DNA from 2 places in the Geodermatophilus sp. URMC 65 genome. Region 1 is predicted to be linked to the other one. Evidence: predicted binding sites of a transcription regulator. Region 1 holds the regulator's gene; the other holds the start of a gene.
What was found. The regulator LexA, encoded in region 1, represses DNA repair genes until DNA is damaged. The targets are predictions, from matches to a motif close to TCGAACANNTGTTCGA.

Region 1 (14,629 bases):
ATCATCTCGGGGTCCAGGGCGGAGGTCGGCTCGTCGAAGAGCATCACCTTGGGGTCCATCGCCAGGGCGCGCGCGATGGCGACCCGCTGCTGCTGACCGCCCGAGAGCTGGGCCGGGTACTTGTTCGCCTGCGCGCTCACCCCGACCCGGTCCAGCAGCTCGCGGGCGCGCCGCTCGGCGTCGCCCCTGCTCTGCTTGCGCACCTTGATCGGGCCGAGGGTGACGTTCTCGAGGATCGTCTTGTGGGCGAAGAGGTTGAAGCTCTGGAACACCATGCCGACGTCGGCCCGCAGCCGGGCGAGCTCCCTGCCCTCGTCGGGCAGGCGCTGGCCGTCGATGGTGATCTCGCCGGAGTCGATGGGCTCGAGCCGGTTGATCGTCCGGCACAGCGTCGACTTGCCCGACCCGGACGGGCCGATGACGACGACCACCTCGCCGCGGTCGATCGACAGGTCGATGTCCTGCAGGACGTGCAGCTCACCGAACCACTTGTCGACCCCGGACAGGCGGACGAGAGGCTCTCCGGCGGTACGGCTGGTCACCCGGGGAACCCTAGAGGCGGCGGACGACGCCATCCGCCTCCGGCCATCACGAAGGCGTAACGAAGCCCGGTCGGGTGAGGCGGGGGACACCCGATCGGGTCGCCGTACCCTCGTTCCGTCATGACGACCGACCTGCAGGCTGCCGGACGGACCTACCGGGTCCGCACCTACGGCTGCCAGATGAACGTGCACGACTCCGAGCGGCTCTCCGGGCTGCTGGAGGCCGCCGGCTACACCGCCGCGCCCGAGGGGGCCGACGCGGACGTCGTCGTCCTCAACACCTGCGCGGTGCGGGAGAACGCCGACAACCGGCTCTACGGCAACCTCGGCCACCTCCGCCCGGTCAAGGACGCCCACCCCGGCATGCAGATCGCCGTCGGCGGCTGCCTGGCGCAGAAGGACCGCGGCGAGATCGTCCGGCGGGCCCCGTGGGTGGACGTCGTCTTCGGCACCCACAACGTCGGGTCGCTCCCGGCGCTGCTGGAGCGGGCACGGCACAACGCAGAGGCGCAGGTCGAGATCGCCGAGGCGCTCGAGGTCTTCCCGTCGACGCTGCCGGCGAAGCGGGACTCCGCCTACTCCGGCTGGGTGTCGATCAGCGTCGGCTGCAACAACACCTGCACGTTCTGCATCGTCCCGGCGCTCCGCGGCAGGGAGAAGGACCGCCGTCCCGGCGAGATCCTGGCCGAGGTGCAGGCGCTGGTCGACCAGGGCGTGCTCGAGGTGACGCTGCTGGGTCAGAACGTCAACGCCTACGGCGTCGAGTTCGGCCAGCAGGGCGCCTTCGCCGACCTGCTGCGCGCGGCGGGGCGGATCGAGGGCCTGGAGCGGATCCGCTTCACCAGCCCCCACCCCCGCGAGTTCACCGACGACGTCATCGCCGCGATGGCCGAGACGCCCGCGGTCTGCCACCAGCTGCACATGCCGCTGCAGTCGGGGTCCGACGACGTCCTGCGCCGGATGCGCCGCGCCTACCGGCAGGAGCGCTACCTGGGCATCCTCGACCGGGTGCGGGCGGCGATGCCCGACGCGGCGATCACCACGGACATCATCGTGGGCTTCCCCGGCGAGACCGAGGCCGACTTCGTGCAGACCCTCGAGGTGGTCCGCCAGGCGCGCTTCGCCAGCGCCTTCACATTCCAGTACTCCAAGCGCCCGGGGACGCCCGCCGCCGAGATGGCCGAGCAGCTGCCCAAGGAGGTCGTGCAGGAGCGCTACCTGCGGCTGACCGCGCTGCAGGAGGAGATCAGCTGGGCGGAGAACCGCGCCCAGCTCGGGCGGACCGTCGAGCTGCTCGTCGCCGCGGGGGAGGGCAGCAAGGACGCCCGCACCGGGCGGATGAGCGGCCGTGCCCGCGACGGCCGGCTGGTGCACTTCACGGCGACGGACGGCGGTGCTGGCGGGGACGTGCGCCCCGGTGACGTCGTCGAGACCGTCGTGACCCAGGCGGCGCCGCACCACCTGGTCGCCGACGGTCCGCTGCTGTCGCACCGGCGCACTCGCGCCGGCGACGCGCACGCGGCCGGCACCCGCCCGACCACCCCCGGCGTGCTGCTCGGGATGCCCCAGGTCGGCGTCCCGGCTCCGCTGGCCCCGGCCGGGGGCTGCTGAGAGACGACCGGCTGCTCCTCACCGTTCGCAGGGTCGCGGCGAGCTTCTGGACGGGGCCGACCCCGGGAAGGGGCGAGGTGCACGAGGGGCGCTGTCCGGCCGGACAGCGCCCCTCGTACACCTGCTCAGCGGCGGGAGGCCGACTTCTCCGCCTCGGCCAGCCACTCCCGGCGGGTGACGAGGTTGGCCCTCGCCTCCTCGATGCGCCGCGCGTCGCCGGCGGCCTCGGCCTTGGCCAGCTGCTCCTCGGCCTTGGTGACGGCCTGCCGCATCGAGGTGACCATCGGGTTCTCCGGCGCCACCCGCGGTCGGGAGGAGTCGACGGCGCCCCGGATGCGCTGCTCGACGGCCTGCATGCGGTCCTCCAGCTGGCGCATCGCGCCGCGCGGCACGTGGCCGATGGCGTCGTAGCGCTCCTGCAGCTTGCGCAGCACGTTCTGCGCGTGGCGCAGGTCGGTGGACGGGTCGAGCTTCTCGGCCTCGGCGAGGATCTCCTCCTTGGCCTGCTGGTTGGCCACCTGCTCGGCGTTGCGGGCCTTGTCCGACTCGGCGCGGGCGGTGAAGAAGACGTCCTGCGCGGCGCGGAACTGCTTCCACAGGTCGTCGTCGCCGTCGCGGCCGGTGCGCGGGACGGCCTTCCAGCGGTCCATCAGATTGCGCATCGCGGCACTCGTGGGGCCCCACTCGGTGGACGTCGAGAGCCGCTGCGCCTCGGCGATCAGCTCCTGCTTGGCCGCCCGGGCCTCGCCGCGCTGGGCGTCGAGGGCGGCGAAGTGCGCGCCCCGGCGGCGACCGAAGGCGTCACGGGCGGCGGCGAACCGGCTCCACAGCGCCTCGTCGGTCTTGCGGTCGATGCCGCGGATGGTCTTCCACTCCTCGACGATGGCCTTGAGCCGGTCGCCGGCGGCCTTCCACGAGGTGGACTCCGCGGCGATCTGCTCGGCCTCGGCGGCCAGCGCCTCCTTGCGGGCGACCTGCGCGGCCCGGGCGGCGGCCTTCTCGGCCCGGGACTCGGCGGCCGCGGAGTCGGCGGTCCCGACCATGGCGCGGGCGCGGGCGGCCAGCCCGTCCAGGTTGCCGACGGCGGCGGCGGTGGGGATCGACTCGGCCAGCGCTTGCGCCTTGGCCTTGATCTCGCCGGGGTTGCCGGTGTGCGCCCGCAGCCGCGCCTCGAGCAGCGACACCTCCGTCGCGAGGTCGTCGTAGCGGCGGGCGTAGTGGGCCAGCCCCGCCGCCGGGTCGCCGGCCTGCCACGAGCCGACGGCGCGCTCGCCCTCGGCGGTGCGGACGTAGACCGTCCCGTCCTCGTCCACGCGGCCCCACTGAGCGGGGTCGGACGCGGCGGCGGCGTCCGCGGGCGGATGGGGGACGGGCTGTGCTGCGTGGGCCTCCGGGGCGGCGGTCTCCGGCGCGTGGGCCTCCGGTGCGGCGGACTCCGGTGCGGGGGACTCCGGTGCGTCGGTCTCCGGTACTGCACCCTCCGGTGCGGCCTGCTCGGCGGCCCCCGCGGTCGGGTCGGCGAGAGCGGCGTCGCCAGGGGTGGGCGCCGCCGCCGTCCCCGCCTCGGGGGCGACCGCCTCGGATCCGGCCGTCCCGGGCTGGGGCAGCTGCTGCGAGGGGTTTCCGGCGTTCTCCGTGCTCGACACGTGTCGGAGTGTCCCACGCCGAATCCGGGACACTGCTGCGGTGAGCTCAGTCCCGGCCGCCGTCGCCTTCTGCCCGTGCCCGCCGCTGCTGGTGCCGGCCGTGGCCGGGCGGGCCGCGGCGGACACCGCCGTCCTGCGGGCGGCCTGCGCGGCCGCGGTGGACGCGGCGCTGGCCACTCGCCCGCAGGTCGTCGTGGTCGTCGGCGGCAACGACGGCTGCGGGCACTTCGGCGACGGCGACGGCGGGGACCTGCGCGGCTACGGCGTCGACCTCGACGTCCCCTTCGCCGGCCGGGTGCGCCCCGGCGGTCGCCGCACCCCGCTGGCGCACACGATCGGCGCCTGGCTGCTGCACGAGGCCGGGTACGCCGGCCCCCGCCTCGGCGTCGGTCCCGGCGACCTCGCCGGAACCCTCGGGGACCTGCCCCGGCCGGTCGCCGTCCTGGCGGTGGGGGACGGCTCGGCGCGGCGCTCGCTCAGGGCGCCCGGCCACCTCGACCCGGCGGCGCAGCCGTTCGACGACGCAGTGGCCGCCGCGCTGGCCGCCGGGGACCCGGGCGCCCTGGCGGGACTCGACCCCGCGGAGGGCGCTCGGCTGCTCGCCGCCGGCGTGCCCGCCTGGCGGGCGGTCGGCGCCGCGCTGGCCGGCCGCGCGGTGCGCGGCCGGCTGCACGCGCACGAGGCGCCCTTCGGCGTCGGCTACCTGGTGGCCGACTGGAGCGTGCGGTGACCGCTCTCCCGCCGGTGGTCGCGCTGGTGGGTCCCACCGCCACCGGCAAGACCGCCCTCGGGGTCGCGCTGGCGCACCGGCTGGGCGGCGAGGTGGTCAACGCCGACTCGATGCAGCTCTACCGCGGCATGGACATCGGCACCGCCAAGCCCGACGCCGCCGAGCGCGACGGCGTGCCGCACCACCTGCTCGACCTCTGGCACGTGCGGCAGGCGGCGTCGGTGGCCGAGTACCGGCGGCTGGCCCGCGCCGAGGTGGACCGGCTGCGCGCGGCCGGGGTGGTGCCGCTGCTGGTCGGCGGCTCCGGGCTCTACGTGCGCGCCGTCCTCGACGAGCTGGACTTCCCCGGTACCGACCCCGCCGTCCGCACCCGGCTCGAGGCCGAGCTCGCCGAGGTCGGCCCGGCCGCGCTGCACGCCCGGCTGGCCGGGCTGGACCCGGCCGCCGCCGCGGCGGTGCTGCCGAGCAACGGACGGCGGATCGTGCGGGCGCTCGAGGTCGTGGAGATCACCGGCGGGCCGTTCCGCGCGACGCTGCCCGAGCCGCGGCCGCACTACCCGGCGGTCGTCGTCGGGCTGGACCGTGAGCCGCCCGAGCTCGACGAGCGGATCGCGCTGCGGGTCGACCGGATGTGGGCGGCCGGCTTCGTCGCGGAGGTGGAGGCGTTGGCCGCCGACGGGCTGCGCGAGGGGCCGACTGCGTCCCGGGCGCTGGGCTACGCCCAGGTGCTGGCCCAGCTCGACGGCGCCCTCACCCCCGAGGAGGCACGCGAGCGCACGGTGTCGACCACCCGCCGCTTCGTGCGCCGCCAGCGCTCGTGGTTCCGTCGGGACCCCGCGACCACCTGGCTCGACGCCGCCCGGCCCGACCTGGTGGAGGCCGCCCTCGGGGTGATCACCGCTCGTACCCTGGACCGGTGAGCGAGCCCGCGAGCTCACGCAGGGGTACAGCTGGGCCACGGACGTGGCCGACGAGCGCCAGCGAGGAGGGCCCGTGAGTGCGCACCGGGTGCTGATCGGCCACGGCACGGAGAACGACTTCGTCGTCCTGCCCGACCCCGACGGCACCGGCTGGCCGGAGGACCGGCTGGACGCGGCGATGGTCCGGCGGTTGTGCGAGCGCCGCGCCGGTCTCGGCGGGGACGGCGTGCTGCGCGTCGTCCGCAGCGTGCACGTGCCCGACGCCCCGGCCGTGCTCGGCGAGGCGCTGGGGCAGTGCGAGTGGTTCATGGACCACCGCAACGCCGACGGCTCCACCGCCGAGATGTGCGGCAACGGCGTCCGGCTGTTCCTGCACGTGCTCGTCACCGAGGGCCTGGTCGGGCGGGGCGCCTGCGCCGACGGCATCTGGGTCGGCACCCGCGGCGGCCCGCGCCGGGTGGGGGCCGCGGCCGACGGCGGCTACTGGGTGGACATGGGGCCGGCCCGGCCGTTCGGCGCCGGCACCGCCGAGCTCGGGAGCACGACGTTCCCCGGCCGCGCGGTCTCGATGGGCAACCCGCACCTGGCCTGCCTCACCGACGTCGACGTCGACACCCTCGACCTCACGACGGCGCCGACGGTCGACGCCCAGCTGTTCCCCGACGGCGTGAACGTCGAGTTCGTCAACGTCGTCGAGGCCGGCCGGCACGTGCGGCTGCGGGTGTCCGAGCGCGGGGTGGGGGAGACCCGCTCGTGCGGTACGGGCGCCTGCGCCGCGGCCTGGACGGCCCTGGAGGCCGCCGGCGCGGCGACCGGCACGGTGACCGTCGACGTCCCCGGCGGCCGGCTCGGCGTGACCGTCGACGAGCGGACGACGGTGCTGTCCGGTCCCGCGGTCGTGGTGGCGGCCGGCGAGCTCACGCCGGAGTGGCTCCGGGCCAGGTGACTCCCGGGAACGGCCACCGGTGACGTGCTGGAACGGCCCTCCTGCAGGGTCCCGCCGCGAGCCTGCGAGTGGTGGGGTGCAGGAGGGCCCTCTTTCTACCGGGTGTTCTCGGTCTCCTCCGGGGACTCCGGCACCATCGACTGGCCGGCGATGCCGGGGCTGCCCTCCGGCTCACCGCGGCCGCTGTCCTGGTCCGGTCCGCCGGTCGTGCTGCCCAGGCCGCCGGACAGCGGGTTGCGCGGCGGGTTGAGGCCCTTGGGGTCCCGGCCCGGGTCGTCGAGCTCCTCGTCCGCGCCGGCCGCGCTGCTTCCCGTCTCGCTCATCTCTGGCCTCCTCGGAGTGTCGGTCGTCGTCCGGCCCTACCCGGTCGCGACCCGGCCACGCGTGCCGGGATGGTCCGCCGCGCCCGCGGTGTTGGAAGAGTCGATGACAACTCAGATGCCCCAGGTGCTGGGGTCTGCGACGCTGGAGACGATGACGACAGCACAGAACCGCGCCGTGCTCGCCGAGGCCGAGGAGCGGGCCCTGCGGGCCGCGCCGGCACGCACCGAGGAGCCGCCCCGTCCCGACGGGGGACGAGACGAGCCGGAGGACACGACCGGCTCCTACGCGCTCGAGGCGCGCGGTGCGCTGCGCCGCGTCGCCGGCCTGTCCACCGAGCTCGCCGACGTCACCGAGGTCGAGTACCGCCAGCTGCGCCTCGAGCGCGTCGTGCTGGTCGGGGTCTGGACCGAGGGCACCCAGGCCGACGCCGACCGCTCGCTGGCCGAGCTGGCCGCGCTGGCCGAGACCGCGGGCTCGCAGGTCCTGGAGGCGGTGAGCCAGCGGCGCGACAAGCCCGACGCCGGCACCTACGTCGGGTCCGGCAAGGCCGCCGAGATCCGCGACATCGTCGCGGCCGCCGGCGCCGACACCGTGATCTGCGACGGCGAGCTGACCCCGGGCCAGCTCAACGCGCTGGAGAGGATCCTCAAGGTCAAGGTCGTCGACCGGACCGCGCTGATCCTCGACATCTTCGCCCAGCACGCCTCCAGCCGGGAGGGCAAGGCGCAGGTCGAGCTGGCGCAGATGCAGTACATGCTGCCGCGGCTGCGCGGCTGGGGTGAGTCGCTGTCCCGGCAGGCCGGTGGTCGTGTCGCCGGCGGTGGCGGCATCGGCACCCGCGGCCCCGGTGAGACCAAGATCGAGACCGACCGGCGGCGGATCCGCGCGCGGGTGAGCAAGCTGCGCCGGGAGATCGCCGGCATGGCGACCGCACGGGCGACCCAGCGCTCGTCGCGCGGGCGCAACGCCGTCCCGAGCGTGGCGATCGCCGGGTACACCAACGCCGGCAAGTCCAGCCTGCTCAACCGGCTGACCGGCGCCGGCGTGCTGGTCGAGAACGCGCTGTTCGCGACCCTGGACCCGACGGTGCGCCGCGCGCAGTCCCCGGACGGCCGCGAGTACACGCTCACCGACACCGTCGGCTTCGTGCGGCACCTGCCGCACCAGCTGGTCGACGCGTTCCGGTCGACGCTGGAGGAGGTGGCCGCCGCCGACCTGCTGCTGCACGTCGTCGACGGCTCCGATCCCGACCCGCTGGGGCAGATCGAGGCGGTGCGCGTGGTCCTGGGCGAGATCGAGGCCGCGTCGGTCCCGGAGCTCATCGTCGTCAACAAGGTGGACGCGATGAGCGAGGAGGACGTCCTCACCCTGCGCCGGGCCCTGCCGGGTGCGGTGTGGGTGTCGGCCCGCACGGGCGCCGGCCTCGAGCGGCTGCGCGAGGTCGTGGCCGCCCGGCTGCCGCACCCCGACGTCGAGGTCGACGTGCTGGTGCCCTACGACCGCGGCGACCTGGTGGCCCGGGTGCACCGGGACGGCGAGGTGCTGAAGGAGACCCACGAGGCCGGGGGCACGCGGCTCAGCGCCCGGGTCGACGGCGGCCTGGCCGCCGCCCTCGAGGGGTTCGCGGCGCCGGTCGCCTGACCCGCCCCCCGGCGAGCGAGGTCACGGTCAGGTCACGGCCCGGTACCGTGACCGGCGTGACCAGCGGCGCGGTGCGGCGGCGTCCGGGGACCTCCCCGCCGGACGCCTCGGACGCTGAGGTCCCGGCCGGCCGCCCGTCGCGGTGGCTCCTGGGAGCCGCCCTGGTGGTCGCCGTCGTGGTCACCGTCGACCTGCTCGGCCGCGGCGTGCTCGAGCGGATGGACCTGCGGGTCTCGGAGGTGGTCAGCGCTTGGGACCTGAAGGACTCGGCCGCCTACTGGCCGGTGTGGGCGGTGACGCAGCTCGGCGGGCGCGGCTTCATCCTGATCGTCCTGGCCGGGTTGGTCGGCTACCTCGGGTGGCGGTTCCGCACCGTCCTCCCGCTGGTGCGGGTGCTGCTGGCGCTGGTGCTGCTCACCGTCGTCGTCTACTCGTTCAAGTACGGAACGGGCCGGACGGCCCCGGCCTACCCCGGGTCGTTCTTCCACCGGGACGGCGCCTCCTACCCCTCCGGGCACGTCGCCAACGCCGTGCTCATGTGGGGGGTCGCCCGCTGGCAGGTGGTGCAGTACCGACTCGCGGCGTGGGTGCAGCGGACCGCCCGGGTGCTCAGCATCGCCGGCCCGGTGGCCACCGGTGTGGCCATGGTGTCCCTCGACTTCCACTGGGTCACCGACGCCGTGGTCGGAGCGGCCGTCGGCATCCTGCTGTTGGGCGTGGTTCACCTGCTCGACGCGGTCCTGGTGTCACGCTGGGTCGGTGCCCGAGCTGGCCGGTCGTCCGCGTAGCGGAGCCAGGGGGCGGCGTCTGGCGGCCGGGACCGGCCTCGCGCTGATGCTCGGCCTCGGGCCCGCCCTGCCCGCGTCCGCCGCACCGGTCGACCAGCCCGCACCCGCGACGCGCTGCCAGCTCACCGACCCCCGGCTGCCGGAGGTCTCCGGGCTGGTCGAGGTGGGCGACCGGATGCTGGTGCACAACGACGGCGGCGACTCCCTCGACGTCTACGTGCTGGACGGGACCTGCGCGGTGGTCACCGTGCGCTCCGCGGCGGTGGACCCCTTCGACCCCGAGGACATGGCGCCGGCGGTCGACGGGACCGTCTGGCTCGCCGACACCGGCGACAACACCGGCACCCGGACGACGGTCGCGCTGCTGGCCCTGCACGCCGACGGCAGCAGCTCGGTCTACCGGCTGGCGTACCCCGACGGCCCGCGGGACGTCGAGGCGCTGCTGCTCGCCCCCGACGGGACGCCGTACCTGGTGACCAAGGAGGTGCTGGGCGCCAGCGAGGTGTACCGGCCGGTCTCGGCGCTCGTGGAGGACGGCACGGTCGGCCTCACCGAGGTCGGCCGGGTGGAGTTCGTGCTCACCGGGACGCCGGGCGGCCCGGTCGGCCGCGCCGGTCAGCTGATGGTCACCGGCGGTGCGGTCTCGCCCGACGAGCGCTGGATCGCGCTGCGCACCTACACCGACGCCTACGTCTGGCCGCTGACCGGCTCGGACGTGGCCGGTGCGTTGGCGGGGGAGCCCCGCCGGGTCGCCCTGCCCGAGGCGCCCCAGGGCGAGGCGATCAGCTTCACCGGGGACTCCGCGGCGCTCGTCGTCGCCGGGGAGGGGCTGGTCAGCGACGTCACCGTGGTGCCGTTGCCGGCCGAGGCGGCACCCTCGTCGTCAGCGGCGGCCGCGGACGGCATGGTCTCCGGCCTGCTGTCCGGCGACGACGGACCGCCCCCGGTCGCGGCGGCGGTCGCTGCCGCCGTCGTGGCCGGCGTGCTCGTCTGGCTCGGGGGCAAGCTGGTGCGCCGGCGCGACTGAGGTCTCGGCCCTCGTTCCACATTACGGTGCTCCGGCCGGGGCCTGCGTACGGCGCGGCCGACAGGCCGGCGGTGCACCCGGCCGCCGGCGCGGCCGTGACCGCGCCGGCGGGACCGGCTCAGACCCGGCGGAGCACCGTGACGACGCGGCCGAGCACGGTGGCGTCGTCCCCCGGGATGGGCTCGTACGCGGGGTTGTGCGGCAGCAGCCACACGTGCCCGTCGCGCCGCTTGTAGGTCTTCACCGTCGCCTCGCCGTCGATCATGGCGGCGACGATCTCGCCGTTCTCCGCGGTCGGCTGCTGGCGCACGACGACCCAGTCGCCGTCGCAGATGGCCGCCTCGACCATCGAGTCACCGGTGACCTTGAGCATGAACAGCGTGCCCTCGCCGACCAGCTCGCGGGGGAGCGGGAAGACGTCCTCGACCGCCTGCTCGGCCAGCACGGGGCCACCGGCGGCGATCCGGCCGACGAGCGGGACGTAGGTGGGGGCAGGGGTCTCCTCGGCGCCGGCGGGGGCCACCACCGCGGGCGCGGGCGCGCCGGGGGTGTCGCCGGGGAGGCGGACGTCGAGCGCGCGCGGGCGGTTGGGGTCGCGGCGCAGCCAGCCCTTCTTCTGCAGCACGCTGAGCTGGTGGGCCACCGAGGAGGCCGAGGACAGCCCCACCGCCTCGCCGATCTCGCGCACCGAGGGCGGGTAGCCGCGCCGCTCGATCGAGTCGCGGATCACCTCGAGGACCCGCCGCTGCCGCTGGGTGAGCCCGTCGCCGCTCTCGCCCCGGTCGGGGAAGGTGCGCACCGACGCCGTCCCGGCGCCCTCCGGTGCGGCGGTCCGGCTCCCGGACGCGCGCCGCGACGAGCCGCCTCCGCCCCGGACACCGCCGCCCGACGTCCCGCTCGTGCCCGCCACGTCTCCTCCTCGCCGGCCGTGTCGCCACGGCCCTGTCGTCCTGCGCCCGCCCGGGAGCCGGACCGGGCCGGCTCCACTGCGTGGGGCCGCCGCCGGCCCCGACCCGCCGGCGCCCTCGCGGCGACGGCGGACGGGTGCTGCTCCGGACGGTAGCGCCTCGGAGCCGGGACTTCAAACGTGTGTTCGAAGCCGACGTGCGGTGTCGGGTCGACCTCGTCGGCGGGATGCGGTAGACATCGCACAGGCGTTCGATCGAACGTGCGTTCGAGCGAGCGGGGCGTCGGAGGAGGAGTGGTCATGACGAGCGTGCGGCAGGCTGTGCTGGAGTTCGACGCGACGGTCCAGGTCCCGTGGCGTCCGTTGCTCGGGTCGGTGGACGACGGGCGTGCGGCCGAGTCCGGGCGCCCCGCCCGGACGGCGGCTGCGTCCGGGCACGCCCCGCGGACGCCTGCTGCGTCGGGTCCGACCGGGACCGGTCCCCGTGTCGCCGGCCACCTGCGGCCGGTGCCCGACCGCCCGGTGGGCCCGGAGCCGCGCACCGCGGACCCGGCTCCCTCGGCCCGGGGCGCCGGCCGGGCCCCCGGTCGCCGGGAGCCGGCGTCCTCGGCTGGCCGGCCGACCGCGTCGCGCGCGGTGCCGTCCCGAGCGGTGCGCGGGGGGTGCGCCACCCCGGAGGGGGCTGCCGTCCCACGGCTGCGCCTGACCTGCAGAGGGCGCCGGCTGGTGCTCGCCCTGGCCTTCGTCGGCGCCGTCGCGCTCGGCTCGCTCGTCGGGGGTGCGGGCGACGGTGGACTGCAGCTGGCCGGCGAGCGGAGCGTGGTGGTGGAGCCCGGCGACACGGTGTGGTCGATCGCCGGGGAGGCGGCCGGTGCCGACCAGGACGTGCGCACGGTGGTCGACGCCATCGAGGAGCTCAACGGCCTCGAGGGTTCGGCCCTCGTCCCCGGCCAGGTCCTCGAGCTGCCCTGAGTCGCGCGGTCGCCCGCGGCAGGGGGGCGGTCGAGGAGCGACAAGAGGTGGCGGCCAGGTTCGTCAACCCGTCGTGCCGAGTCGCTGGCACTCTGTGGCTGACAGCCCGTTTACGGTCAGCTCCGTGTCAGCGATCTCAGACAACCGGGCCGCCGTCTTCACGCAGCAGTCGCAGCGCTGCGAGGTGTTCGTCGAGGGCGCTTGGTGGCCGGGTTCGCTGCTGGGGTGGCGGCACGACGGTCAGGGCGCGTGCCAGGTGTGGGTGCGGGTGACCGTGGCCGGCGCCGACCGGGAGACCTGGATCGACCTGCCCGAGGTGCGCCTGCCGGAGAGCCGGCCGGTGCTGGTGCCGGACAGCGGGCTCGACCCCTTCTCGGGTCTCGGCGAGGAGCTGCTGCCCGGCGCCGCGGCCGCCCCGCTGCTGTCGCTGAGCGAGGCCGCCGCCCGTGAGCAGCGGGTGGCGGGCGTCCTCCCCGTGTCGGCTCCGGCCACCGGTCGCCGTCGCCGCCGCCACGGCGGCGACGTGACCGCCGAGCAGCCCGCCGTCCCCGCGGGCGCGGCCGCCGGCCGGCACCGGGTCGGACGTCACCGGGCGGCGGACGCTGCGGAGCAGCCGGAGGAGGCGTCGGGCCCGGAGCTGGGTGACGCCACGGTGCTCATGCCCCGCGCGATCGAGGCCGACTGCCTGACCCGCCCCCTGCGGCTCGGCGACCGCGCCCCCCGTCCCCGCCTCGGGCGGCCCGGCGAGGCCCTCCACGCCTGAGACGGGACTCCCCTCACACCCCGCACGAGGCGTCCGGATCGGCGTCCCCGCGCCCGGCGCGCGACGCCCCTGCGCCGACCGGCCCGGTCGTCCTGTCGCGCCCGACCGGCGCGTCCCGCGTCCGCTGCGGCAGGTTCCCCGGCGTGTTCCCGGGGCGCGTGTGACGAGTGTGCGCGGGTGGTCACGAAGTCATCTCGGCGGACGACGCGCCTGGCGTTCGGCTTGCAGATCTAGTGGAGCCGGACCTAGGGTTCCCCTACATCTAGTAGTTGCACCGATGTAAGTCCGTCCACAGGCCGTCCTCAGGCACTCCCCACGACGTCCACCGGATGTCCCCAGGGAGGTCCACAGCCGGTCTCCCGGGCCCGTCGCTCCGGCCGCTCCCGCGGTCGCCGCGACGCCCGGGCGGACCCGCGCCGGAGCGCGTCGCGAGGGGAGGGGATCGGCCGTGCGCTGTCCCTTCTGCCACAACCCCGACAGCCGCGTCATCGACTCGCGCGAGGCCGACGAGGGGGCGACCACCCGTCGCCGCCGCTCGTGTCCCGCGTGCGGTCGGCGGTTCACCACGGTGGAGGAGGCCGTCCTCGCCGTCGTCAAGCGCAGCGGCGTGAGCGAGCCGTTCAACCGCAGCAAGGTGGTGGCCGGCGTCCGCCGGGCCTGCCAGGGACGGCCGGTCGACGAGGACCAGCTGCAGCAGCTCGCCCAGCAGGTCGAGGACGCCATCCGGGCCACCGGTGCGGCGGAGGTCCCCAGCCACGAGGTGGGGCTGGCCATCCTCCGACCGCTGCGAGAGCTGGACGAGGTCGCGTATCTGCGCTTCGCAAGCGTCTACCGCGCCTTCACCTCGCTCGAGGACTTCGAGAAGGAGATCACCGAGCTGCGGGCCCGGCACATCGCCGCCGGCACCCCGCCGCTGCCTGGCATGCAGGACCCGCCGGCGCGCCGGCGGGGTGGGGGGCGCGGTCAGGCCGCCCCTGACGGCGGACCCGGTCGATGACGACCACCGCCGTCTGAGCAGAACTGTCAGCAGCACCCGCTAGTAAGAGGGCGGCTCTCTTCCCCAGCCGCCGAAACGCCCACAACACAGGGAGAGCTCCGTGACCGAGACCGAGGATCGCTTGTCGGGCCGTACGCGTCGCGCCGCCAAGGCGCCGACCAGGGGGAAGGGCCTGAAGGTCAAGCGTGTCTTCACCACCGCCGGGGTGCACCCGTACGACGAGGTGACCTGGGAGCGTCGTGACGTCGTCATGACCAACTGGCGGGACGGCTCGATCAACTTCGAGCAGCGCGGCGTGGAGTTCCCCGCCGAGTGGAGCATCAACGCCACCAACATCGTCACCACGAAGTACTTCCGCGGCGCCGTCGGCACCCCGCAGCGCGAGACCAGCCTGCGCCAGCTCATCGACCGCGTGGTGCTGACCTACGGCCAGGCCGGCCGTGAGCACGGCTACTTCGCCAGCGAGGGCGACGCCGAGATCTTCGAGCACGAGCTGACCTGGATGCTGCTGCACCAGTACTTCAGCTTCAACAGCCCCGTGTGGTTCAACGTCGGCACGAGCGCGCCCCAGCAGGTCAGCGCCTGCTTCATCCTCGCCGTCGACGACACGATGGACTCGATCCTCAACTGGTACCGGGAGGAGGGGCTGATCTTCAAGGGCGGCTCGGGCGCCGGCCTGAACCTCTCCCGCATCCGCTCCTCCAAGGAGCTGCTCTCCTCGGGCGGCACCGCCTCGGGTCCGGTCAGCTTCATGCGTGGCGCCGATGCCTCCGCCGGCACCATCAAGTCCGGTGGGGCCACCCGCCGCGCGGCCA
Region 2 (14,629 bases), 1.9 Mb from region 1:
ACGTCCCCAGCTCGGAACCGATGATCAGCGCCAGGCTGGTCTTGCCCAGCCCGGGCGGGCCGGAGAGCAGCACGTGGTCCGGCGGACGGCCGCGCCGCTTGGCGCCCTCGAGGACCAGCTCCAGCTGGCGGGCCACCTTGGGCTGGCCGATAAAGTCGGCCAGCGAGTGCGGGCGCAGCGCCGACTCGACGACCCGCTCCTCGTCGCCGGCTCCCCCCGACACCGAGAAGTCGCGGGCCAGGCCCTCCGCCGGTTCCGCGGACAGCCCGCGGTCGAACGGGCCGCTCATGTCCGGCCCAGCAGCCGCAGCGCCTGGCGCAGCAGGACGGCGACCTCCACCGAGCCGGTCGCGGTGACCTGCTCGTCGGCCAGCGGGGCGAGCTGGACGATCGCCGCGTCGGCCTCCTTGCTGCTCCAGCCCAGCCCGACCAGGGCCGCGGTCAGCTGGTCACGCCACGGGGCGACCGGGGTGACGGCGGGCAGGCCCGCGGGCGCGGCCGCGCCGTCCAGCTGGGTGTCGACCGAGGTCGTCCCCAGCCGGTCGCGCAGCTCGAGGATCAGCCGCTCGGCGCCCTTCTTGCCGATGCCCGGCACCTGCATGAGCGCCTTGACGTCGGCCATCGACACCGCCCGGCGCACCTCGCGCGGCGGGTGGATGGCGAGCACGGCCTGGGCCAGCCGCGGGCCCACGCCGTTGGCCGTCTGCAGCAGCTCGAACAGCTGGCGCTCGTCGTCGTCAGCGAAGCCGTAGAGGGTGAGCGAGTCCTCCCGGACCACCAGGCTGGTCGCCAGCCGGGCGCTCTCGCCCACCTGCAGCCGGGCGATGGTGCCCGGGGTGCACTGCACCGCCAGGCCGATGCCGCCCACCTCGACCACCGCACCGTCCGGCGACACGGCGGCCACCCGGCCGTTCACACTCGCGATCACCGTCGCGCTCCCGTCGGCATCGGCACGCGGCCACGGTGGGGCACGCCGGGCAGCGGTGTGATCACCGGGACACCCCCTGCCAGCGCGGCAGCGTCCGCTGCACCACCGGCGCGCCGATCCCGCCGGCCAGGGCGGCGACCTCCAGCCGCTGCTGCGCCGGGCCGCGCCAGGCGTGGCAGACGGCCAGGGCCAGCGCGTCGGCGGCGTCGGCCGGCTTGGGCGGGGACGCCAGCCCCAGCACCCGGGTGACCATCAGCGTGACCTGCTCCTTGTCCGCGCGGCCGCTGCCGGAGATGGCGGCCTTGACCTCGCTGGGCGTGTGCCAGGCGACCGGCCGGTCGGCCTGCGCGGCGGCCAGCGCGGCCACGCCCGCGGCCTGCGCCGTCCCCGTGGCGGTGCCCTTGTTGTTCTGGGTGAAGACCCGCTCGATCGCCACGACGTCGGGCCGGTGCTCCCGCAGCAGCGCGGTGACGGCGGTGTGCAGCTCCAGCAGCCGCAGTTCCAGGTCGAGCTCCGCGGCGGTGCGCACGACCCCCACGCCGACGGCCGTCGGCCGCGCGCCGGGACGCCCGTCGACCACCCCCCACCCGCACCGGGTGAGGCCCGGGTCGATGCCGAGCACCCGCATGGAGCCGCCTCCTGACGTCAGCCGAACTGGTGTTCGACCCACGCTAACCCGTCCCACCGACGGGGACGGCCCCCGACACGCCCGGTCGGCCCCCGGCAGGGCCCCACCGCCGGCCCCGTCCAGGCACCACCCTGACCTCGCGGAGGGTGCGGAGGACGGGGTCCTCCCATGGTGGGGGGGCAGGGGCGCCTAGATCCTCTCGAGCACCTCGTCGGAGACGTCGTAGTTGGCGAAGACGTTCTGCACGTCGTCGCAGTCCTCCAGCGCGTCGATGAGCCGGAAGACCTTGCCCGCGGCCTCCTCGTCGAGCTCGACCGAGACGCTGGGCACGAAGCCGACGTCGGCGGAGTCGTAGTCGATGCCGGCGTCCTGCAGGGCGGTGCGCACCGCCACCAGGTCGGTCGGCTCGCACACGACCTCGAAGGTGTCGCCCTGGTCGCGCACCTCCTCGGCCCCGGCGTCCAGCACGGCCATGAGCACGGTGTCCTCGTCGACGGCGTCCGACCTCGGCACCACCACGACGCCCTTGCGGGAGAACAGGTAGGAGACCGAGCCGGGGTCGGCCATCGACCCGCCGTTGCGGGTCATCGCCGTGCGGACCTCCATGGCCGACCGGTTCTTGTTGTCGGTCAGGCACTCGACGAGGACGGCGACACCGCCGGCGGCGTAGCCCTCGTAGGTGATCGTCTGGTAGTCGACGCCACCGGCCTCGAGACCGGCACCGCGCTTCACCGCGCGGTCGATGTTGTCGTTCGGCACCGAGCTCTTCTTCGCCTTCTGGATGGCGTCGAACAGCGTCGGGTTGCCCGCCGGGTCACCGCCGCCGGTGCGCGCCGCGACCTCGATGTTCTTGATCAGCTTGGCGAAGAGCTTGCCACGCTTGGCGTCGATGCCGGCCTTCTTGTGCTTCGTCGTCGCCCACTTGGAGTGGCCGCTCATGAGTCCTCCTCGTTCCCGGCGCCGACGCCGGCCCTCTCGGCCAGGTGGCGGCGGACGATGTCGACGAACAGCGCGTGCACCCGGCGGTCCCCGGTGAGTTCGGGGTGGAAGCTGGTGGCCACCAGGTTCCCCTGGCGGACCGCGACGATCCTACCGTCGGCGGCTCCCCCGACGATCCGGCCGAGGACCTGCACGCCCTCCCCCGCCTCCTCGACCCACGGCGCCCGGATGAAGACCGCGTGCACCGGTCCGCCGGGCACGCCCTCGACCTCCACCTGCGACTCGAAGGAGTCGACCTGCCGGCCGAAGGCGTTGCGCCGCACCGTGACGTCCAGCCCGCCGACGGTGACCTGGTCGGGCGGGGCGTCCACCAGCCGGTCGGCCAGCATGATCATCCCGGCGCAGGAACCGTAGACCGGCAGCCCGCCGGCCACCGCTGCGCGCAGCGGTTCGAGCAGGCCGGACCGCGCGGCCAGCGTGGCCATCGTCGTCGACTCCCCGCCGGGGACGACGAGCGCGTCGACCGCGGCCAGCTCCTCGGGACGGCGGACGGCCACCGCCTCGGCACCCAGCTCCGGCAGCGTCGCGAGGTGCTCCCGGACGTCTCCCTGCAGGGCCAGCACACCGACGACGGGCTTCCTCGACACGAGGCACCAGGCTACGTACCCCGGCTCAGGGCCCGGCCGCCCGCCGAGAGCTCCAGGTCAGCAGCCGCTCCAACGGGCCGCGGCCCAGGCGCCACCGCCACACCGACGCCAGCGCCAGGGCGGTGAGGGTGAACCGCGCCCACAGGCCCCAGTCGTCGGAGGAGTCGGCCGCCAGCAGCCGGATGGCCACGATCTGCGCGGTGTAGACCGACAGCGCCAGCGCACCCACCGAGGCCATCGGGTACGTGACCCGCGGCAGCAGGTCGGCGACCACCAGGCACACCCCGATGACGGCGACCGCGACCCCGCCGGAGCCGACCACCTCGAACGGCGTCGACGTGTGCGGCTGGGCGCCGGCGAACCAGGCCGGGTCCCACGAGCCGGAGGCGCCGAACCCGGCCTCGATCCCGTCCAGGTCCTGCCCCGGTGCGAGCTGCCGGGTGCTCATCCAGCCGCCGAGGTAGCCCAGCACCGCGGCGCCGGTCCCGCCGGCGACCAGGCCCGCGCGCACCCGGGCCGCCCCCAGGTCCGACCGGCCGACCGCGAGCCCGACCAGCACGAAGGCCAGCCAGACCGCCGCCGGGTAGTAGCCGGTGAACAGCAGGAACGTGAAGGCGTCGCCCTCCCCGTCCAGCTCGGTGGCGTACTGCCCGACCTCGAGGGTGAGCGGCGGCGCGACCAGGGCGACGACCCCGGCGGCGAGCAGCAGGCGCGCGGGCGGCCAGCGCAGGAAGGGCAGCGCGAGGACGAAGAGCACCGCGTAGACGCCCAGGATGATCGCCACGAAGGTGTCGAGCAGCTCCAGGACGCCGCCGATCGCGAACACCCAGGCGGCGCGGACCAGGACGCGCGTGCGGGCCCGGGCGAGCTCCTGCCCGGTGGCCGGCGTCCGGCCGCCGGAGAGCAGCGCCACGGAGACGCCGGCCAGCGTGGCGAACAGGATCGACGACCGGCCGTCGACCACCGCACGCCAGGTGCCCGGGTCCCAGCCCAGCTCGCCCGTGGCGCCCAGGTGGGCGCCGAACATGCCGAGGACGGCGAGCCCGCGGGCGACGTCGACGCCGCCGATCCGCCGTCCCGACGCGGTCTCCCACGCCGGGACGGCGGGGGCGCGGGCGCCCTCGACGTCGTCCCGCTGCGCCGTCATGCGACCTCCTCCCTGGCGCTCGTCGGTCACATGCCGGGCCGTGCTGCGCCCCTGCGTGACCTCGCGAGCTCGGTCACGTGCTCACCAGCCGCGGGTGGCGTACCGCTCGCTCTCCGGCAGCGTGGCGACGTCGATCCCCACCATCGGCTCGCCGAGCCCGCGGGAGACCTTGGCGATCACGTCGGGGTCGTCGTGGAAGGTGGTCGCCTGCACGATGGCCGCGGCCCGCTGCGCCGGGTCGCCGGACTTGAAGATGCCCGAGCCGACGAAGACGCCCTCGGCGCCCAGCTGCATCATCATCGCTGCGTCGGCCGGGGTGGCGATGCCACCCGCGGTGAACAGCACGACCGGCAGCTTGCCCAGCCGGGCGACCTCGGCGACCAGGTCGTACGGGGCGCGCAGCTCCTTGGCGGCGACGAACAGCTCGGTCGCGTCGAGGGCGCCCAGCCGCCGGATGCCCGCACGGATGGCCCGCACGTGCCGCACGGCCTCGACCACGTTGCCGGTGCCGGCCTCGCCCTTGGAGCGGATCATCGCCGCGCCCTCGGCGACCCGCCGCAGCGCCTCACCCAGGTCGGTGGCGCCGCAGACGAACGGCACGGTGAACTCGCCCTTGGCGATGTGGTGCGCCTCGTCGGCCGGGGTGAGCACCTCGGACTCGTCGATGTAGTCGACCCCGAGGCTCTGCAGCACCTGCGCCTCGACGAAGTGGCCGATGCGGGCCTTGGCCATGACCGGGATGGAGACCGCGCCGATGATGCTCTGGACCATGTCCGGGTCGCTCATCCGCGCGATGCCGCCCTGGGCACGGATGTCGGCGGGTACCCGCTCGAGGGCCATGACGGCGACCGCGCCGGCGTCCTCGGCGATCCGGGCCTGCTCGGGGGTGACGACGTCCATGATGACGCCGCCCTTCAGCTGCTCGGCCATGCCGCGCTTGACGGCCTCGGTGCCGGTCGTGCCGGGGACGGTCGAGCTGTGCTCTGCCACGGGACTGCCTCGGTCTCGGACGTCGGGAGGGGCCCCCGATGCTACGGGCGCGCGCGGCCGCCCCCGGCGGCGCTGCCGGTGACCTCGCGCAGGTCGTCCTCGATGTCGAAGAACCGCGGCAGCGGCCGGGAGGCGTGCAGCCGCAGCAGGCTGGGCAGCCGGCGGGTGCGCAGCGCGGCGGTGTCGCGGACGGCGTCGTTGTAGAAGCGCCGGGCCAGCCCGAGCCGGGTCGCCGTCCCGTCGAGGTCCGCCCGCAGCGCGGTCGGCACGCCGGGGAGGTCGGCGGGCAGCTCGCGCAGCTCGCGGCCCAGGGCGTTCTCCGCCAGCTCGCGGTCGCCGGCCCGGGGCGCGCGGACCTCGCGGACGCAGGCCGCCAGCCGGGCGGCCCGCTCCTCCCCCACCGCGCCCGCGTGGTCGCGGGCGAGCTCGGCGGCCAGGGCGGCGCGCCGCGTCAGCTGGGTGTCCAGGGCCGTCCAGGCCCGATCGACCCGGGCCTCCAGCCGGCGCAGCCGGGTGAGCGTCCACGCCACCCAGGCGGCCAGCAGCAGGACGACGACGGCGGCGAGCAGCAGCCAGACGTCGGGGGTCACGACGGGTCAGGCTAGCGCTGCACCCACCGACGCAGGGCCGACCGAGCCGGTGCGTTGCCCGAGAGGGTGGCGAGGTCGGCCAGCCGGTCGTCGTCGGTCGCGGTGACCGCGCCGCTGCCGGGCAGCACGACGGTCTCGTAGACGGCGAGCACCCGGCGGGCCACCACCGACCAGTCGTACCCGGCGGCCACCCGGCGGCCGGTCCCGGACAGCCGCGCGCGGCGCCCGGGGTCGGCCAGCAGGTCGGAGAGGGCGCGGGCGAGGTCGCGGGCGTCGCCGCGGCGGACCAGGACACCGGCGGCGCCGTCCTCGAGCACCGCGGCGAAGGCGTCGAGGTCGCTGGCGACGACCGGCGCCCCGGCGGCGAGGGCCTCGATGAGCACGATGCCGAAGGACTCCCCCAGCAGGTTCGGCGCGCAGTACACGTCGACCGACCGCAGGAACGCCCCCTTCTCCGCCTCGGTGAGCTCGCCGAGCAGCGAGACGTGCGGTGCGAGGTCCTCGCCGAGTGTGTCTCGGACGGCGTCGGGGTCGCCGCGGCCGGCGATGAGCAGCTGCGCGCCGGGGTGCCGGCGGACGACGGTGCGCATCGCCTCCAGCAGCACCGGCAGGCCCTTGCGCGGCTCGTCGTAGCGGCCGAGGAAGCCGATGGTCGGCCCGTCGACGCCGCGGGTGTGGCCGGGCAGCGAGGGACCCTCCGCGAACGCCGCGACGTGCACGCCGTTGGGGATGATCACCGCGTCACCGCCGAGGTGCTCGACCTGCACCCGGCGGGCGAAGTCCGACACCGCGATGCGCCCGGCGATCTTCTCCAGCCAGGGCCGGACGAGCGGACCGAGGGCGGCCAGGGTCTTGGACCGGGTCGTGGCGGCGTGGAAGGTGGCCACGATCGGCCCCTCGGCCATCATGCACACCGACAGGCCCAGCGACGGCGACGCGGGGTCGTGCACGTGGACGACGTCGAAGTGCCCCTCGCGCAGCCAGCGGCGCACCCGGGTGGCGCTGACCGGGCCGAACTGGACGCTGGCCATCGAGCCGTTGTACGGGACGGGCACGGCGCGCCCGGCCCACGTCGCGTACTCGTCGGGCAGCGACTCCTCGCGCTCGGCCGGGGCGAGCACCTCGACGTGGTGTCCCATCCCGCGCAGCGTCTCGGCGAGGTCGCGCACGTGGTACTGCACCCCGCCGGGGACGTCCCACTGGTAGGGGCAGACCAGCCCGATGCGCATCAGGCGCGCTCCGTCCGAGGCGGGTCGGGCGGGACGTCGTCCCAGATCCGGCCGAGCACGTGCCAGTCCTCGGGGCGCTCGGCGAGGCCGGCGGTGAACGCGTCGGCCACGCCCTGCATCGCGGCGGGCACCCGGTCGCGGAGCCGTCCGGGCCCGCCGACCGGCACCTCGGGCCGGACGTCGAAGGCCCAGCCGCGGAGGGTGAACCGGCAGATCGCGGGGTGCAGCGCGGCGCCGGTCTGGGCCGCCAGCAGCGCCGGCCCCCCGGGCATGGTCGCCCGGCGGCCGAAGAACTCCACCGGCACGCCGCCGGCGCCCAGGTCGCGGTCGACCAGCAGGCAGACCCAGCCGCCACCGTCCAGCCACTCGCGCAGCACCGCCGAGCTCGGCCGCGGCCCCCCGGTGAGCGGCACCACCCGCATGCCCAGCGTCTCGCGGAACTCCAGGAACCGCCGGTAGAGCGACTCCGGCCGCAGCCGCTCGGCCACCGTCATGAAGGGCCCGCCCAGGAAGTCCACCAGCCACACGCCGGCGGCGTCCCAGTTGCCGCTGTGCGGCAGCGCGAACACCACGCCGCGGCCGTCGGCCCGGGCCCGCTCCATGTGCTCGACGCCGGAGCTCACGGTGTCGGCCACGATCCGCTCCCGGGACAGCCGCGGCAGCCGGAACGCCTCCTGCCAGTAGCGGGCGTAGGAGCGCACCCCCCGCGCGGTCAGCTCGTCCAGCGCGTCCTCGTCGAGCCGGCCGCCGGTCGCGACGCGCAGGTTGGCGCGCAGCTGGCGCACCCCGCGACCCTCTCGCGCGGCGGTCCAGCGGCCGGCGGCGTCGAAGGCGCCGCGGGCCACCGGCTCGGGCAGGGCCCGGACCGCGCCCCAGCCGGCGGCGTAGCCGAGGTCGGTCAGCTGCGCCGCGACCCGGGCGCGCAGCCCCGGCCGGCCGGGGACCAGCCGCAGCCCGGCCGCCGTCCCCCTCGGTCCCGTCCCCGCCGACCCGGCCGTCGCGGCGTCCGTCCCGGGCGCGTCGGTCACGGCACCAGGCCCGAGGGCGGCGGGGTCGAGGGGGACGGCGGCGGGGTCGGCAGCGCCCGGCCGCGGGCCTGGCGGTGGACCTCGGCGAACCGCTGCCCCACGGTCACGGCGCTGCCCACGGTCAGCACCCACAGGGCCACGTGCAGCGCGTACGGGATGCCCAGGCCCAGGAAGCCGGTGCCGACCAGCACGAGGATCAGCCGCTCGGTGCGCTCCACGACGCCGACGTCGCAGCGGAGCCCCATGCCCTCGGCGCGGGCCTTGACGTAGGAGGTGAGCACGCCGAGCACCAGGCACAGCAGCGCCAGCAGCACGATGAGCCGGTTGTCGCCGGCCCCGGAGAACCACCAGACCAGCGCGCCGAAGATCGCGGCGTCGGCCGCGCGGTCGCCGGTGGAGTCCAGCACCGCGCCGAACACCGAGCCGCCGCCACGGGCCCGCGCGAGTGCGCCGTCGAGCATGTCGAGCAGGACGAAGACGGTGACGGTGAACGCGCCCCAGAACAGGTGCCCGGTCGCGATCAGCCCGGCCGCGCCGGCGATCGCCCCGAGCGTGCCGACGAGCGTGACCGTGTCCGGGGTGACCCCGGCCCGGGCCAGCCGCGCCACGACCGGTGCCCAGAAGCGGCCCACCGCCGCGCGGGCGTTGACGCCGAGCACCTCAGGTCCCCGGGGTGGGCCGGCCGTCCGGCCAGTGCCGTGCGAGCAGTGCCCGGGTCTCGCGCAGCACCTGCGGCAGCACGCGGGTCAGGCCGATGACCGGCATGAAGTTGGTGTCCCCGCCCCAGCGCGGCACGGCGTGCTGGTGCAGGTGGTCGGCGATCCCGGCGCCGGCGACCGAGCCCTGGTTCATCCCGATGTTGAACCCGTGCGCCCCGGTCACCGCGCGCACCACCCGCATGGCCGTCTGGGTGAACTCGCCCAGCTCGGCGACCTCGGTGGGCGTGAGGTCGGTGTAGTCGGGCACGTGCCGGTACGGCACCAGCATCAGGTGGCCGGCGTTGTACGGGTACAGGTTGAGGACGGCGAAGACGGTCTCGCCGCGCGCGACGACCAGCCCCTCCTCGTCGTCCATCTGCGGGATGAGGCAGAACGGGCAGTCGTGGGCGCCCGTGGGCTTGCCCTCCCCGCGGATGTAGGCCATCCGGTACGGCGTCCACAGGTGTTCGAAGACCGCCGTCGGACCGTCGTCGTCGCTGGGGACGGCGACCGGGGAGGTCTCCTGCGAGTCGGTGCTCATCCGGCCACCAGCGCCTCGGCGGTGGGGTCGGTGTTGGCCCGGCCGTCGACCCACTCGGCGATCGCGGCGACCGCCTTCTCGACGGGGACGCCGTTGTGCTGGCTGCCGTCGCGGAAGCGGAAGGAGACCGCGCCGGCCTCGGCGTCGGTCGCCCCGGCGATGAGCACGAAGGGCACCTTCTGCTTGCTGGCGGTGCGGATCTTCTTCTGCATCCGGTCGTCGGAGTCGTCGATCTCCACCCGGATGCCGCGGGCGCGCAGCTGCAGCGCGACGTCGCGCAGGTAGGGCACCTGCTCGTCGGTGACCGGGATGCCGGTCACCTGCACCGGCGCGAGCCACGCGGGGAAGGCGCCGGCGTAGTGCTCGGTGAGGACGCCGAAGAAGCGCTCGATCGAGCCGAACTTCGCCGAGTGGATCATCACCGGCTGCTGCCGGGAGCCGTCGGCGGTCGTGTACTCCAGGCCGAAGCGGGCCGGCTGGTTGAAGTCGTACTGGATGGTCGACATCTGCCAGGTCCGGCCGATGGCGTCGCGCGCCTGCACGGAGATCTTCGGGCCGTAGAACGCCGCGCCGCCGGGGTCGGGCACCAGCTCCAGGCCGGTCTCGCGCGCCGCCTCCTCGAGCACCGCGGTGGCCACCGCCCACTCCTCGTCCGACCCGATGAACTTCTCGGAGTCCCCGCGGGTGGACAGCTCCAGGTGGTAGTCGGTCAGCCCGAAGTCGCTCAGCAGGCCCAGCACGAAGGTCAGCAGGTGCCGGATCTCGCCGGGCGCCTGCTCCGGGGTCACGTAGCTGTGCGAGTCGTCCTGGGTCAGCCCGCGCACCCGGGTCAGGCCGTGGACGACGCCGGACTTCTCGTAGCGGTAGACCGAGCCGAACTCGAAGAAGCGCAGCGGCAGCTCGCGGTAGGACCGCCCGCGCGACCTGAAGATCAGGTTGTGCATCGGGCAGTTCATGGCCTTGAGGTAGTACTCGCTGTTCTCCAGCTCCATCGGCGGGAACATGGTGTCGGCGTAGTACGGCAGGTGCCCGGAGGTCTCGAACAGCCCGCGCTTGGTGATGTGCGGGGTGCCGACGTAGTCGAAGCCCTCCTCGATGTGCCGCCGGCGGACGTAGTCCTCCATCTCCCGCTTGACCACGCCGCCCTTGGGGTGGAAGACGGCCAGGCCGGAGCCGATCTCGTCGGGGAAGCTGAACAGGTCCAGCTCCACGCCCAGGCGCCGGTGGTCGCGGCGCTCGGCCTCGGCGAGCTGCTCCAGGTAGGCCTTGTGCGCCTCCCTGCTCTCCCACGCGGTGCCGTAGACCCGCTGCAGCTGCGGGTTCTTCTCGCTGCCCCGCCAGTAGGCGGCCGCCGACCGGGTGAGGGAGAAGGCCGGGATGTTGGAGGTGCGCGGCAGGTGCGGACCGCGGCACAGGTCGGTCCACACCAGGTCGCCGGTGCGGGCGTCCCGGTTGTCGTACATGGTCAGCTGCGCGCCGCCGACCTCCACCGATGCACCGTCGTCGGCACCCTCCGCGGCCTCGCCGGCGGGGTCGGAGACACCGCCCTTGAGGCCGATCAGCTCCAGCTTGAACGGCTCGTGCGCGAGCTCGGCCTGCGCGTCGGCGTCGCTGATCTCGCGGCGGGAGAAGTACTGGCCGGCCTTGACGATCTCCTGCATCCGCTTCTCGAGGGCCTTGAGGTCTTCGGGCGTGAAGGGCCGCTCGGGGGCGAAGTCGTAGTAGAAGCCGTTCTCCACCGGCGGGCCGATGCCCAGCCGGGTGCCCGGGAACAGGTCCTGCACGGCCTGGGCCAGCACGTGCGCGGTCGAGTGCCGGATCACCGCCCGCCCTTCGGGGCTGGCGGCGGGCACCGGCTCGACCTCGGCGTCGGCCTCGGGGGTCCAGGCGAGGTCCCTGAGGTCACCGGTCGCCAGGTCCCGGACGACGACCGCGCCGTCGGGGCCCTTGAGCGGGATCCCGGCCGCCCTCAGCGCGTCCTGGGCCGTCGTCCCGGCCGGCACCCGGATCGGGGCGGTGGCGGCGAGGGTGGGCGCGGCTGGCACGGGAGCTCCTGCGGGGGTCGTCGGACGGGCACTCCCGAGCCTAGTGCGCGGTGCCCGTCCCCCCGGGCGACGCCCGCCGGGCTCAGCCGGGCAGCACCTCGACGCGGTCGCCGACCCGCACCCTCCCCGGCCGCCGGACCTCGGCGTACACGCCCAGGCAGTGCCTGGGGGTGCGGGTGATGGCGACCTCGACCTCGCCGATGCGCACGGTGCGCCCGACCCACGACCGCTCGTCCTCGCCCTCGGGCAGGTCGAGGAGCAGGTTGGCACGCGGGTCGTCGGTCGAGCAGCCCTCCGGGACGTCGCCGGCGTCGGCGCGCGCGATCGCCCCGCGGCTGACCAGGTGCACCGCGGCGGCGTCCACCTGCGGCTGCCCGGACCGCTGCAGGCGCACCGGCCGGCCCAGCACCTCGGTCAGCGTGATCGTGTCGGCCTCGTCGTCCCCGGTGGCGACGACCTCGGCCATCTGCGGGGTGCTCTTGACCGTCACCCGCTCCCCCGTCGTGGCGTCGACGACGGACCACGCGCGGTCGCCGACCAGGCCCGCCGGCCCCACCTCGGCCTCCCGGACGGTCCGCCCGCCGAGGCTCTTCACCGGGTAGACGCTCACCTGCACCACGCTGCCAGCACCGGTCACGAGGCGACCGTACGTCCTCCCCCCAGGGAGGGCGGTCGCCGGCGCAGGCGGCGCCGCTGCGCGTCGAGGTAGGGCCGCGCCCGGCGCTGGCCGCCCTCGCGGTCGATGGCCGCCTGCAGCGCGTCCAGCGCCCGGGCCAGCCGGTCGGCGTCGGGCTGCCAGCCGCGGCGCTCGCACTCCTCCAGCCAGTCGACCGGCGCCCGGTGGCCGCGCTCGGCGTTGCAGCGGCGGCACGCGGCGACCTCGTTGGCCAGCCACGACGGGCCGCCCTTGAGCCGGGGGACGACGTGCTCGGTGGTCGGCGGGACGAGCCCGCCGAGGACCCGGCCGCACCAGATGCAGGTGTCGCCGTCCCGCTCGAGGACCTCGGTCAGCCGTTCGGCGCGCCCCGGCTGGCGCGGTCGGACCGGCACGGGCGGGGCGGGCGGCCGGCGGCGGGACACCGCACCCATGGTCCCCCTCGGTGCGCCCGCGTGCCGTTCCGTCGACGCCCTCGGCGGTCAGAGCCTCGCCGTAGCAGCGCTGCCACCCGCGCCCGCAGGCCCGGTCGGCCATCTCGGAGACCACCGCGTGCGCCGCGTCGACGGTCACGTCGGTGCCGAGCGCCAGGTCGAGCTCGACCACGGCGCGCAGGGGGTACGGGTCCGGGCCCGGCCGGGCCGTCGGGCACTTGCTCGTCGTCGGGCACCGTCGGATCGTGCCGAGACGGCGCGCTGCCCACCGATGAGGAACCGGGTCGGCCAGGGTCTCCTCGACGACGCGGACCACCGGCCCCCGCGGCGACCGCCACAGCCGGGCCGCAGGACACACGGAGGAGCAGACATGGGCGCGATCAGGGTGCACGAGTTCACCACCGTCGACGGGGTCGTCGACGCACCGATGTGGACCGTGGACTACGGGTTCCCCGACGACCTGGCCGCCTCGATCGGGGCGATCACCGCCCCGGCGGAGGGCATCCTGCTGGGCCGCACCACCTTCGAGATGTTCGCGCCGGCCTGGTCGACGCGGACCGCCGAGGACGACGAGGGTGCGCCGTTCTTCAACGACACCCCCAAGTACGTCGTCTCCTCGACCCTCACCGACGCGGAGTCGGTGTGGCGCAACTCCACCGCGATCGGCGGCTACGACGCCGGCCGGATCCGCGAGCTCAAGGAGCAGGGGGACCTCTACGCCAGCGGCAGCGCGACGCTCGTGCGGGCCCTGCTGGCCGACGGCCTGATCGACGAGCTGCACCTGTACGTCTACCCGCTGGCCGTCGGCAGCGGCACCCGGCTCTTCCCCGAGGGCAGCGCGCAGAGGATGTCACTGCTCGACGTGGAGCGCCTGAGCAACGGGGTGGCCCACCTGACCTACGGCCCGGCCGTGGGGACCGCCTGACCCCCCCGGGACGAGAGAGGCCCGGGTCCGACGGACCCGGGCCTCTCCTGCCGGTGGGCGATACTGGGTTCGAACCAGTGACCTCTTCGGTGTGAACGAAGCGCTCTACCACTGAGCCAATCGCCCCTGCGGCAGCCATTCTGCCAGACGCTCAGCGCCAGAGTGGCACCCACCCCGGCATCCAGGCCGGAACGCCCATGACGTGCAGCACGACGACCAGGACGCCGTAGACGAAGGCCGCGGTCGCCAGCGCGACGGCGACCCGCACCCACGCCCGTTGCCGCCCCAGCCACTCGGTCCACGCCCGGACGTGCCGGCGGGTGAAGTCCAGCAGCCGCTCGGCCCACATGAACTCGGTGGCGAGCAGGAAGAGCCCGGCGATGACGGTGAGCCAGCCCGGCCCGGGCAGCGGGATGGTGACCAGGCCGAACGCCACGACGACGCTGCCGACCGCGCCCACGACCAGGCGGTAGCCGTGGTCGAGGGGACGGCGAGCCGCCAGACGCCGCCGCCAGTGCGTGGCCGCGACGCGCTCCCGCAGGCTGCGGTGGGCCTCCCCGGCCGCGTGGGCCCGCCGCGCACCGGACGCCGGGGTTCCCGGCTGTCCGGCGCCGGAGGGGGCCACCGTCTCCGGACCGCTCAGCTGGGCACCTCCCCCGAAGCCACGATGTCGCTGGGCTCCGGCGGAGCCGAGCGCCCGGGCTCGAGGCTCACCGCGTAGCCGGTGTAGGCGTCCAGCCCGGACGGCCCTGAGACTACGGTCCGCAGAGCCGGTTGCGGGGACGTGACGTCGAAGGTGCCCAGCGGCGCGGCCCCGCCGGCACCGGTCCCCCACACCACGTACGTCTGGTCCTGGACGTCGTTGGGCCTCAGTCCCTGGGTGACCACCTGCACCTGCCCCTCGCGCGCCACGACCGTGGCGACCGTCGCGCCGTCGGCGGTCAGCGGCGCGATCGTGGCCTGGCCCGGGGTCAGCAGGGCGTCGACCAGCTCGGCCTGCTCGGCGACGGCGGCCTGGGCCTCCTCGCGGGCCGAGCTGAGCACCACGTTCCAGGTGCCGAGCGCGAGGATCGCCGCGACCGCGGCCGCCACGAAGGCGTTGGGCATCACCCGACGCCAGCTGGACCGCGGGTCCCCCGCGTCGACGGGGAACGACGCCCGGTGCGCACCACTCGCCGGGGGCTCGAACCGGTACACGGGAGCCGG

Region 2: a site for LexA is predicted at 1,577-1,592, ahead of ruvC (crossover junction endodeoxyribonuclease RuvC). Genes of this name have one in related genera too.

The regions. Positions count from the first base shown of each region.
Region 1 covers NZ_CP199954.1:4,003,731-4,018,359, forward strand. The annotation lists gene ACWIX7_RS19395 (amino acid ABC transporter ATP-binding protein) at 1-542, opposite strand, end outside; gene miaB (tRNA (N6-isopentenyl adenosine(37)-C2)-methylthiotransferase MiaB) at 663-2,153, shown strand; gene ACWIX7_RS19405 (DUF349 domain-containing protein) at 2,279-3,799, opposite strand; gene ACWIX7_RS19410 (hypothetical protein) at 3,840-4,529, shown strand; gene miaA (tRNA (adenosine(37)-N6)-dimethylallyltransferase MiaA) at 4,526-5,449, shown strand; gene dapF (diaminopimelate epimerase) at 5,523-6,395, shown strand; gene ACWIX7_RS19425 (hypothetical protein) at 6,491-6,718, opposite strand; gene hflX (GTPase HflX) at 6,870-8,360, shown strand; gene ACWIX7_RS19435 (phosphatase PAP2 family protein) at 8,417-9,148, shown strand; gene ACWIX7_RS19440 (hypothetical protein) at 9,195-10,175, shown strand; gene lexA (transcriptional repressor LexA) at 10,294-11,085, opposite strand; gene ACWIX7_RS19450 (LysM peptidoglycan-binding domain-containing protein) at 11,383-12,054, shown strand; gene ACWIX7_RS19455 (hypothetical protein) at 12,179-12,817, shown strand; gene nrdR (transcriptional regulator NrdR) at 13,266-13,814, shown strand; gene ACWIX7_RS19465 (vitamin B12-dependent ribonucleotide reductase) at 13,915-14,629, shown strand, end outside.
Region 2 covers NZ_CP199954.1:175,245-189,873, forward strand. The annotation lists gene ruvB (Holliday junction branch migration DNA helicase RuvB) at 1-289, opposite strand, end outside; gene ruvA (Holliday junction branch migration protein RuvA) at 286-927, opposite strand; gene ruvC (crossover junction endodeoxyribonuclease RuvC) at 989-1,555, opposite strand; gene ACWIX7_RS00825 (YebC/PmpR family DNA-binding transcriptional regulator) at 1,745-2,494, opposite strand; gene pdxT (pyridoxal 5'-phosphate synthase glutaminase subunit PdxT) at 2,491-3,141, opposite strand; gene ACWIX7_RS00835 (heparan-alpha-glucosaminide N-acetyltransferase domain-containing protein) at 3,167-4,288, opposite strand; gene pdxS (pyridoxal 5'-phosphate synthase lyase subunit PdxS) at 4,370-5,278, opposite strand; gene ACWIX7_RS00845 (hypothetical protein) at 5,320-5,868, opposite strand; gene ACWIX7_RS00850 (glycosyltransferase family 4 protein) at 5,880-7,097, opposite strand; gene ACWIX7_RS00855 (phosphatidylinositol mannoside acyltransferase) at 7,097-8,125, opposite strand; gene pgsA (phosphatidylinositol phosphate synthase) at 8,122-8,784, opposite strand; gene ACWIX7_RS00865 (HIT family protein) at 8,786-9,364, opposite strand; gene thrS (threonine--tRNA ligase) at 9,361-11,409, opposite strand; gene ACWIX7_RS00875 (MOSC N-terminal beta barrel domain-containing protein) at 11,492-12,046, opposite strand; gene ACWIX7_RS00880 (HNH endonuclease) at 12,043-12,498, opposite strand; gene ACWIX7_RS00885 (dihydrofolate reductase family protein) at 12,869-13,423, shown strand; tRNA gene ACWIX7_RS00890 (tRNA-Val) at 13,478-13,549, opposite strand; gene ACWIX7_RS00895 (TIGR02611 family protein) at 13,575-14,048, opposite strand; gene ACWIX7_RS00900 (anti-sigma factor) at 14,063-14,629, opposite strand, start outside.